3 regions of the Kitasatospora sp. NPDC001225 genome follow, and region 3 is predicted to be linked to each of the others. Evidence: riboswitches for the same ligand, from Rfam matches in the RefSeq annotation. Region 3 holds a riboswitch; each other region holds the start of a gene.
The links. A riboswitch is a leader RNA that binds a small molecule or an ion and turns the genes downstream of it on or off. The one in region 3 is predicted to bind cyclic di-AMP.
Positions count from the first base shown of each region.

Region 1 (3,265 bases), on a different contig from region 3:
CCGGCGCCGGAGACGCACCGGGTCCGTACCGCGAGCACGCGAAACCCGTACGGCAGCCGACTGCAAGCCGGACGGGCCGATGTCCTACGATCTCCGGCATGAGCACCGCAGCCATTCCGGGCGCGCCACTGCCCGTCCGTACTCCAGGCTCCCGTGCGCGGGGGCGCCACCGTCGTCCCGAGCGCCCCGAGATCCCGGCCGGCGCCCCGGCCCTGGTGCTCGCCGTGCCCGCGACCGCCGGGCCCGAGTCCCGCTCGGTCGTCGAGGAGCTGCTCTCGATCGTCCGCACCGAGCAGAACGGCGTCCAGACCGCCGTCGGCTACCTCCCCGGTGACGGTGCGGCGGGCGCGAGCGGCGAGGACCGCACCGTGGCCGAGCTGCTGGCCCTGGCCGCCGAGGCCGGGCGGCCGATGCCCGTCCTGGTGCCGCTGGTGCCCGGCCCGCACACCTTCCTGACCGGGCTTCACGCGCTCGCCGCCGAGTACGGCGCGCCCGTCACCGACCCGCTGGGCCCGCACCCGCTGCTGGCCGAGGCCGTGCACGTCCGGCTCTCCGAGGCCGGGCTGGCCCGGGCCGACCGCGCCCGACTGTTCGCCATCGCGACCGCCGCGGACGGCGTGGTGCTGACCACCGTCGGCGGCGAGGACGCGGCCGCCGCAGCCGGCATCACCGGCGTGCTGCTGGCCGCCCGGCTGGCCGTGCCGGTCGTCGCCGCCGCGCTCGACGTGCCCGGCTCGGTGGCCGCGGCCGTCAACCACCTCAAGGACACCGGCTCGCAGCGCCCGGCGCTGGCCCCGCTGGTGATCGGTCCGGAGGCGGACTCCGAGCTGCTCGCCACCGCCGCCGAGGAGACCGGCTGCCCGTCGGCCGCGCCGCTGGGCGCCTACCCGTCGGTCGGCCAGCTGATCGCCTCCACCTACCTGGCCGCGCTGCCCACGCCGTCCCCGGAGGACCTGGCACGGGCCGAGGCGGAGGCGGCGGCCGCCGCCGAGGCCGAGGGGGTCGCGGAGGGCTCCCGTGGCGCCCACGCGGCCGCCGAGGGGCCTGGCGGACGATAAGGACACCGCGCGCGGGTTCGCGCGCACCGAAGGGCCCGGAACGGATCGCGTTCCGGGCCCTTCCGCGTACTTCCCCCCACCCCGTCCGTCCCGTACGGGAGTCACCCGGCAATGAAGGGGAATGTCCGTTCTGGCGCTATTTGAAAGGAAATAGGGAGCGTGGATTCACATGCTCCGATCGCGACCGCTCCCCCACCCGCCGGAGTGCGCCACTCCGCGATTCGACGCACCGTCACGCCGCTCCTGAGGCGGAGCCAGTTGTCGGCTTCCGCAACAGCATTGCCTGAAAACGATCATTTACGATCATGGTGAGTGGCAATTTTGGCAGTTTCCACTAAACCGTGATGCACATCACAGTGGTTTGCAGTTTGAACTTAAGTCTGATTAACGTGCTCCCCGTTCGTGACCACACGAACCCGGTCATCCGCAACGCCGAGTCCTGCCGTCGGATGTCCTGGAAGCGCGAAAACGCACCACGGCAGGAGCGGGGGACCCACAGGTAAGTCGCCCCGGACCGCTCTCCGGAACGGTCCAGGGCTAGGGGTGAAGCCGTGCTCACCGCACGGCCGGGCAACTCCAGCCCGAATCCGACAGCTCACCTCGCAGGCGTGGGAGAGGACCACGTCTTCATGCTGCCCACCAACGGCACCCGTCTGTCCGGCCGTACCCGTCGCGTGATCGCCGCCCTCGGCGTCGCGGGCGTCGGCCTCACCGTCCCCTGCCTCACCACCGGCACCGCCTCGGCCGCCTCCGTCGCCACCTGGGACAAGGTCGCCCAGTGCGAGAGCGGCGGCAACTGGAGCATCAACACCGGCAACGGCTTCTACGGCGGCCTCCAGTTCACCTCCAGCACCTGGTCCGCCTTCGGCGGCACGGCCTACGCGGCCCGCGCCGACCTGGCCACCAAGGACCAGCAGATCGCCGTCGCCGAGAAGGTCCTCGCCTCCCAGGGCCCCGGCGCCTGGCCGGTCTGCTCCGTCCAGGCCGGGCTCACCAAGGGCGGCGCCGCGGCCGCCGTTGACACCTCGGCGGGTTCGACCGCCGCCAAGCCCGCCGCGCCCGCCCAGAGCGCCAAGCCGGCCGCTCCGGCCGCGAAGCCCAGCGCCAAGCCCGCGCAGCCCCAGACCCCCGCCGCGAAGCCCGCCGCGCCCGCCCAGGGCGACGCGCAGGCCTCCACGGACTCCGCCGCCTCCGGCAACCGGAGCGACTGGGTGCAGAAGCGCCAGCAGCAGGCCCAGGGCGGCGACTACACCGTCGTCGAGGGCGACTGGCTGTCCGCGATCGCCGACCAGCACAAGGTGCAGGGCGGCTGGCAGCGGCTGTACGACCTCAACCGCGGCACCCTGACCGAGGGTCCGGACACCATCTACCCGGGCCAGCAGCTGTCCTTCGGCGGCAACGGCCAGGCCCGGGCGGGCCAGCCCTCCGCCGGCACGTCCGGCTCGGACTTCACCTGGTTCGACCGCTCGCAGAAGTCCGGCCAGTCCGCGAACGGCGGTGCCGTGAACGCCCAGCCGACCGCGCAGCCCGAGGCCCCGGCCGCCAAGCCGTCCACCAAGCCGGCCGCGAAGCCCGCCACCAAGCCCGCTCCGCAGCCCCAGGCCCAGACGCAGACCCAGACCCAGGCGCCGGCCGCGACCGGCAGCATGGCCGCCGCGGTCTCCTTCGCCGAGTCGAAGGTCGGTCAGGCGTACGTCTACGGCGGCACCGGCAACGGCGGCTGGGACTGCTCCGGCCTGACCCAGGCCGCGCTGCGCGCCGCGGGCGTCTCCGTCCCGCGCGTCGCCGCCGACCAGGCCGCCGCCAGCACCCACGTCTCGCTGGACAGCCTCCAGGCGGGCGACCTGCTGTTCTGGTCCAACAACGGCAAGGACTCCGGCGTCTACCACGTCGCGATCTACGTCGGCAACGGCAAGTACGTCGAGGCCGCCAACCCGAGCTCGGGCGTCCGCGAGCAGAGCATCGCCAACTGGGCCCCGGACTTCGCCGGCCGGGTCTGAGGACGGCGCGCGGTCCACGGCGCACGGCCGACGGACGGCCGGTAACAGCTGACGGGTACCAGATAACAGCTGACAGATTTCAACATCTGTCAGCTGTTATCCGTCAGCTGTCGGCCGTCGTCCGAACGCTGACCGCCCACCACCCCCGGGGAGAGTCTGGTCGCTCCTCCCCGGGGGTTCCGGCGTTCCCGGGGCCACGGCGTGCCC
Region 1 covers NZ_JBSFJC010000018.1:71,498-74,762, reverse strand. Annotated here, with positions in the region: gene ACWDCZ_RS08985 (hypothetical protein) at 99-1,058, shown strand; cyclic di-AMP (ydaO/yuaA leader) riboswitch at 1,510-1,680, shown strand; gene ACWDCZ_RS08980 (transglycosylase family protein) at 1,667-3,058, shown strand.
Region 1: linked by a shared signal. The riboswitch ahead of ACWDCZ_RS08980 (transglycosylase family protein) and the one ahead of ACWDCZ_RS27330 (M23 family metallopeptidase) in region 3 are both predicted to bind cyclic di-AMP.

Region 2 (3,265 bases), on a different contig from region 3:
TCGGGCCGCCCAGGTAGCGGAACAGCGGCAGGTCGCTGGCCTCGGAGGCGGCGTGCGCGACGGCCAGCGAGACGCCCAGGATGGCGTTGGCGCCGAGCGAGGACTTGTCCGGGGTGGCGTCCAGGTCCAGCATGGCCTGGTCGATCAGGCGCTGCTCGGTGGCGTCGTAGCCGACCAGCTCCGGGCCGATCTGCTCGATGACGGCCAGGACGGCCTTCTCGACGCCCTTGCCGAAGTAGCGGTTCTTGTCGCCGTCGCGCAGCTCCAGCGCCTCGAAGGCACCGGTGGAGGCACCCGACGGGACAGCGGCACGACCCGTGCTGCCGTCGTCGAGGCCGACCTCGACCTCGACCGTGGGGTTGCCGCGGGAGTCGAGGATCTCACGGGCTACGACGACATCGATGGACGGCACGAGGCATCTCCTTGCGAGAGCAGGGTCCGGTCTGACGGTGGTGCTGCCAGCAGGACGATTGCGGAGTCGTTACGACCAGAGCCTAACCGCCCGGGCTGCCGTGGCCGCGTCGGCCTCGGTCCCGTCTCACCGTGTGGCCCTGCTACCCACCGGTAGTTCACCTGCTTGTCCCAGCTTGTCCCACCGGAGCGGGCGAATGCGGACGAAGGGGACCGGTAGGACCGGCCCCCTTCGGACGGCGGGGTGGAGCGGCGTCGGCGCCGAGCGCTCCGGCGCGGCGGCGGGCGCCCCCGGCGGCGGGTGCTCCCCGCTTCGGGGCACCACCGGCCGCGGGGCGCTGCCGGCGTCGGGTGGGGCGGCTCAGCCGAGGTGCAGCACCTGGCCGGGCATGATCAGGTTCGGGTCGCCGCCGACGGTGGAGTGGTTCTGCTCGTACAGCGCGCTCCAGCCGCCGGACACGCCCTGGGCGGCGGCGATGGTCGACAGGGTGTCACCGGCACGGACGGTGTAGTCGTGGCCGGCGGCCTGCGGGGCCTGCTGCGCGGCGCGCGGGGCGTACTGCGGCTGGGCGGCGGCCTGGCCGGCGTACTGCTGGTAGACGCTCTGGTGGCTGGTCCAGTACCAGCCGCCGTTGTTCTGGTACCAGTACACCTTGGCGTCGGCGTCCCAGCCGGCCTTGCCGGAGAAGCCCGGGGTCTGCGGCTGCGCCTGCTGCTGCGGGGCGACCTGCTGGACCGGCTGCGCGGCGGGCTTCTGGGCCGGCTTCTGGGCGGCGGGCTTCTGCGCGACCGGCTTCTCGGCCGGCTTGGCGGCGGGCTTCGGGGCCTGCTGCTTGGGGGCGGACTGCGGCTTGGCGTCCGAGGAGGTGTCGACCGAGGCCGGGGCACCGCCCTTGGTCAGACCGGCCTTCTGGGAGCAGACCGGCCAGGCGCCCGGACCCTGCGAGGCCAGCACCTTCTCGGCGACCGAGATCTGCTGGGCCTTGCTGGCCTGGTTGGCCTGCGCCGCGTAGGCGGTGCCGCCGTACGCCTTCCAGGTGCTGGACGTGAACTGGAGGCCGCCGTAGAAGCCGTTGCCGGTGTTGATGCTCCAGTTGCCGCCGCTCTCGCACTGGGCGACGGAGTCCCAGGTGGAGGCCGGGGCGGCGGAGGCGCCGGTGGCGGTGAGGAGCGGCATCGCGAGTCCGACGCCGGCCACACCGGCGACGGCGATGGCCTTCTCGGCCTGGGTGCGACGACGGTGACGGCCAGTTCCAACGAACAGCATGAAGAGGTCCCTCTCCGTACGCCTGCGAGGTGAGCTGTCGGGTTCGGACCGGGAGGTGGCCCGGCCGCCGTACGCGGAAACGATTTCCGCTCGGGCGGCTTCACCCCAAGCCGTGGGGAGACGGCAACAAACCTGGTTCCCCCGCCCCTGCCCAGGGTTCTGGTCGGTTTCCCGTGACGCGGCGGGCAGGATTCGGCGTTCCGCGTACGAGGTCCGCAGCTGCGAACTCCAGGGAGAGTAGACAGATCATCAGACCAATCACAAGCTCATATCACCGATATCACACAACAATTACGGCCCGTGTCCGATCGCCTACCAACAGCGGCGTTATGTCCGGATTGATGGGTGTTCACACCCCCGTCGGCGGGCGATCGGCGACGTCCCGTCAGCGTGATCTCAGCAGGTCGGAGGCGTCGAAGAGGCATCCGGAACGGGGTGCGGAGGGGCGTGCGGGGAACGGCTCTCCGGGCTGAATTCCACCGGGAGTTCGCGCAGGCCACGCATGATCAGACCACCCCGCCAGCGCAGATTCTCCGGGCTTTCCGCGAGCCGCAGATCGGGCAGCCGGGAAAGCAGCGTGGCCAGCGCGGCACGCCCTTCGAGCCGCGCCAGCGGAGCGCCGATGCAGTAGTGGATGCCGTGCCCGAAGCCCAGGTGGGGGTTGTCCTTCCGGGCCAGGTCCAGGGTGTTCTCCGCCGCGAACCGGGCCGGGTCGCGGTCCGCCGCGGCCAGCACCACCAGCACCGGGTCGCCGACCGGGATGTCCACCCCGCCGATGGTCAGCGGACGGGTCGCGAACCGCCAGGTCGCCAGCTCCACCGGCCCGTCGTAGCGCAGGAGTTCCTCGATCCCGGTCTCCAGCAGCGCGCTCTCCCCGCGCACCACCGACTCCTGCAGCAGCCGGCGCTGCTCCGGATTGCGCAGCAGCGCGTAGGTGCCGTTGCCGATCAGGTTCACGGTGGTCTCGAAACCCGCGAACAGGAGGATGAAGGCCATCGCCGCGGCCTCGTTCTCGGTCAGGTGCTCACCGTGGTCGCCGGCCCGGATCAGGCCCGAGATCAGGTCGTCCCCGAGGTCCGCCCGCTTGCGGTGGATCAGCTCCAGCAGGTACGCCCGCATCCGCTTCACCGCCCGCCCCACGCCGCCGCGTTGGCCCCCGCCGTGGCGGATCATCATCCCGGCCCAGTCGCGGAAGTCGTCCTGGTCCTCGGCCGGCACCCCGAGCATGTCGCAGATCGCGTAGATGGGGAGCGGGAACGCGAACTCGTGGATCAGGTCCGCCGAACCGCGCTGCGCGAAGCCGTCGATCAGCCGGTCGGTGAGCTGCTGCACCCGCGGCTCGAACTCGGCCACCCGGCGCGGGGTGAACGCCTTCGACACCAGCCGGCGCAACCGGGTGTGGTCCGGCGGGTCGATGTTCAGCAGGTGGGTCATCAGGTCCGCCTGCCGCTCCCCCGGGATGCCCACCCGGCCGGTGCGGTGCGCCTGCCCGCTGTGGTGCGCCGGGTTCTTCGACAGCCGGCTGTCCGCGAGCGCCTGCCGGGCGTCCGCGTACCTGGTCACCAGCCAGGCCTCCACCCCGCTCGG
Region 2 covers NZ_JBSFJC010000116.1:7,747-11,011, forward strand. Annotated here, with positions in the region: gene eno (phosphopyruvate hydratase) at 1-412, opposite strand, end outside; gene ACWDCZ_RS30405 (LysM peptidoglycan-binding domain-containing protein) at 773-1,678, opposite strand; cyclic di-AMP (ydaO/yuaA leader) riboswitch at 1,684-1,853, opposite strand; gene ACWDCZ_RS30410 (cytochrome P450 family protein) at 2,075-3,265, opposite strand, start outside.
Region 2: linked by a shared signal. The riboswitch ahead of ACWDCZ_RS30405 (LysM peptidoglycan-binding domain-containing protein) and the one ahead of ACWDCZ_RS27330 (M23 family metallopeptidase) in region 3 are both predicted to bind cyclic di-AMP.

Region 3 (3,265 bases):
CTGGTCGACCACCAGCGGGCGTCCCGGCGGCTGAACGCCAAGCGCCAGGAGCGGCTGCACGCGGAGGCCGAGTGGCAGGGCGAGGTCGCGGCCGGGCTGCTGCGCCGCGCCGACCTGGTGACCTGGCCCCGGCTGTACGCGCTGCTGCTGCACGCGTACGGGGTGGACGTCACGGACCCGGCGGCGGTGCGGGACTGGCTGGCCGGCTTCGGGGAGCTCCCGGAGGAGGAGCGGCTGGCCGCGTACGAGGCGCTGGCACCGGCCGGCTGGCTGGACGAGCCGGACGAGCAGGGCTGGGGCCCGGGCCGGGTGCTGTCGGTCGGCATGGCCACGGACGGCGCGCGGCGGCTGCTGGAGCAGGGCCTGATGCGGCGCAGCTACCGCAACCTGGCGGAGCTGACCGCGCTGGGGCGGCCGATGCCGGAGGAACTGGCCGGGGACTTCGGGCGGTTCGAGGAGGCGGCGGTCGAGGCGGCGCTCGACCTGTTCGGCGGGTGGACGGTGCCGGGGCTGCCGCGGCTGCTGGTGACGGAGTTCCCGGAGCTGGCGCCGGAGCCGGGCCAGGAGGAGATCGAGGCGTACCTGGCGCAGCTGCCCGCCGAGGAGTGAGACGCCGCGGCGAAGCCCCCGGTCCGGTGCTGGTGCTCCGGGCCGGGGGCTTCGCGCTGGGTCCGCCCGGGCGGGTGCCTCAGGGCGGGTGCGTCAGGGGTTGAGGCCGCGCTGCTGGAGCCAGGGCTCCGGGTCGACCGGGGCGCCGCCGCCGGGGCGGACCTCCATGTGCAGGTGCGGGCCGGTGACGTTGCCGGTCGCGCCGACCTTGCCGATCTGCTGGCCGGCGGCGACCTTGCCGGAGCCCTTGGTGATCGCGGAGAGGTGGCAGTACCAGATCTCGGTGCCGTCGGGCAGGGTCTCGACGATCCGGTAGCCGTACGAGCCGGCCCAGCCGGCCGAGGTGATGGTGCCCTGGCCGAGCGCGTGGACCGGGGTGCCGGTGTCGGCGGCGAAGTCCAGGCCGGTGTGCAGGTTGGCCCAGTAGCGGGCGCTCTGGCCGTAGTGGGCGGAGAGCCGGTAGTCCGTCACCGGGAGGGTGAGGGCGGCGGCCTTGGCCCGCTCGGCCTCCTCGGCGGCGCGCTTGGCCTCGGCCTCCTTGGCGGCGGCCTTGGCCTCCGCCTCCTGGGCGGCCTGGAGCCGGGCGGTCTCCTCGGCGGCGGTGCGCTGGCTGTCGGCCTGGTTCTGGATGCGGGCGGCGAGCGCGAGGCCGGGGTCGGCGGAGAGGGCGACCGCCGTCTCGTCCGGGGCCTCGATGGCGGGGGCGGCGGCCGGGGTCGCCGAGGTGAAGCCGGTGGCACCCAGGGTGGCGGCGACGGCGGTGACGCCGAGCAGCGGGGAGGTTCCGCGGGTCTGACGCGGCATCCGGTGGCGGTTGGTCTCGGCCTCCGCGGCGAAGTCCTCCGGGCCGAAGGCCTCGGGGCCGTCCGGACCGGGGTGGTCGAGGAGCTGGGTACCGGCTGCGAAGCCGGCCGGGTGTGCCGGGGTGTGCGTCGACGCCACGGAGGCGCGCTCCTTTCCTTCCTTCGCGCCTACCGGGTTAGCTGACGGGTTCGGAGCAGGAAGGTCTCCTACGGCCGGGCCGGAGCCCCGCCGATTCACCCCAAGGAACGTGGTTCCCCGGCTCCCTGACCTGCCCGGAGGCCGGTCGGTGGGATTAGGCGACGGCGCACGGTGCCGTCTGGGTACGGCGTTGACAACCGCGCTGCGTTATCAAACGTTAATCCTAGGAGGCTCTGATTCCAAGCCATCCGTTCGGAGCAGCCCCGCGGCAGGTGATCGGACGTCAACGAACGGTCCCTCATGCACGGCCCCATCTGAGTACGCCTACTCATGTGCGGCCCGGCCGGGCCGCAGCATCCTGACGCCATGAGCGCACCGATGCAGACCCGCACCACGGCCGCCTACTACCTCCAGGCCGTCCTGTCCTTCGCCCTGTCGGGCACCGCCCTCGCCGTGGGGATCGTCTACCTGCCGGTCGGCGGGTGGACCCGGGCCTTCCTCGGACTCGGCCTCCTCTTCACGGTCAGCTCCGCGTTCACGCTGGCGAAGGTGATCCGGGACCGGCAGGAGTCCAACGACATGGTCACCCGGGTGGACCAGGCCCGGCTGGAGAAGCTGCTCAGCGAGCACGACCCGTTCAAGGTCGAAGGGGTCTGACCGCTCCCCCCTCTTCTCCGACGCCTCCGACGCCTCCGACGCCTCCGACGCCTCCGACGCCCGACCGCTTGACGGCTAAGGCTATTAGCCTTAGCTTTATGGCTATCGGCAGCAACGCCGATGCCCCGCACCGGCGGCCCGAGGAGGACCCCATGAACGGCACCATCACCCCGAGCACCCAGTACCTCACCGTTCCCGGCGGCCGGATCGCCTACGACGACACCCGGCAGGGCGACGGCACCCCGGTCGTCCTGCTCCCCGGCATGCTCGACAGCCGGGCCGCGTACCGGCACCTGCGCCCGCTGCTCGTCGCCGCCGGCCACCGGGTCGTCACCATGGACCTGCGGGGCTTCGGCGAATCCTCGATCACCTGGGACGACTACGGCCCCGCCGCCCTCGCCGGCGACGTCCTCGCCCTGCTCGACCACCTCGGCATCGAGCGCGCCGTCCTCGCCGGGAACTCGTACACCGGGGCGACCGTCGTCAAGGCCGCCGGGGACGCCCCCGAGCGGGTCGCCGGGATCGTCCTGCTCAACGCCTTCGTCGAGAACCCGCCGCAGGGCGCCCTGATGCGCGGCGCCATGGGCCTGATGGGCGCCGCCCTCGTCCACTGGCCGGCCGCCTGGGGCTTCTACCTGCGCCGGATGGCCTTCCCCGGCGCCAGGCCCGCCGACTTCGACGCGTACGTGGACGGGCTGGTCGCCGCGCTGCGCACCCCGGGCCGGAAGACCGCCACCCGCGGGTACGTCCACGGCGACTCGGCGCCGGTCGGCTGGACGGCCGCGGTGCGGTGCCCGGCCCTGGTCGTCATGGGCAGCAAGGACCCCGACTTCCCGAAGCCGGAGCTGGTCGCCGACCGGCAGGCCGCCGCGCTCGGCGCGCGGAAGGCGATGATCGAGGGGTCCGGGCACTACCCGATGGCCGACAACCCGGCGGCCACCGCGGACGCCCTGCTGCCGTTCCTCGCCGAGCTCGGCTGAGCCCCGCCCGTCCGCTGCCCGCCCCTGCCCGACCTGATCCGTACGGAGAGCCCGAACCCATGCCCCGCGTAGGACTG
Region 3 covers NZ_JBSFJC010000093.1:8,662-11,926, reverse strand. Annotated here, with positions in the region: gene ACWDCZ_RS27335 (hypothetical protein) at 1-609, shown strand, start outside; gene ACWDCZ_RS27330 (M23 family metallopeptidase) at 703-1,551, opposite strand; cyclic di-AMP (ydaO/yuaA leader) riboswitch at 1,564-1,722, opposite strand; gene ACWDCZ_RS27325 (YiaA/YiaB family inner membrane protein) at 1,918-2,208, shown strand; gene ACWDCZ_RS27320 (alpha/beta fold hydrolase) at 2,307-3,188, shown strand; gene ACWDCZ_RS27315 (TetR/AcrR family transcriptional regulator) at 3,248-3,265, shown strand, end outside.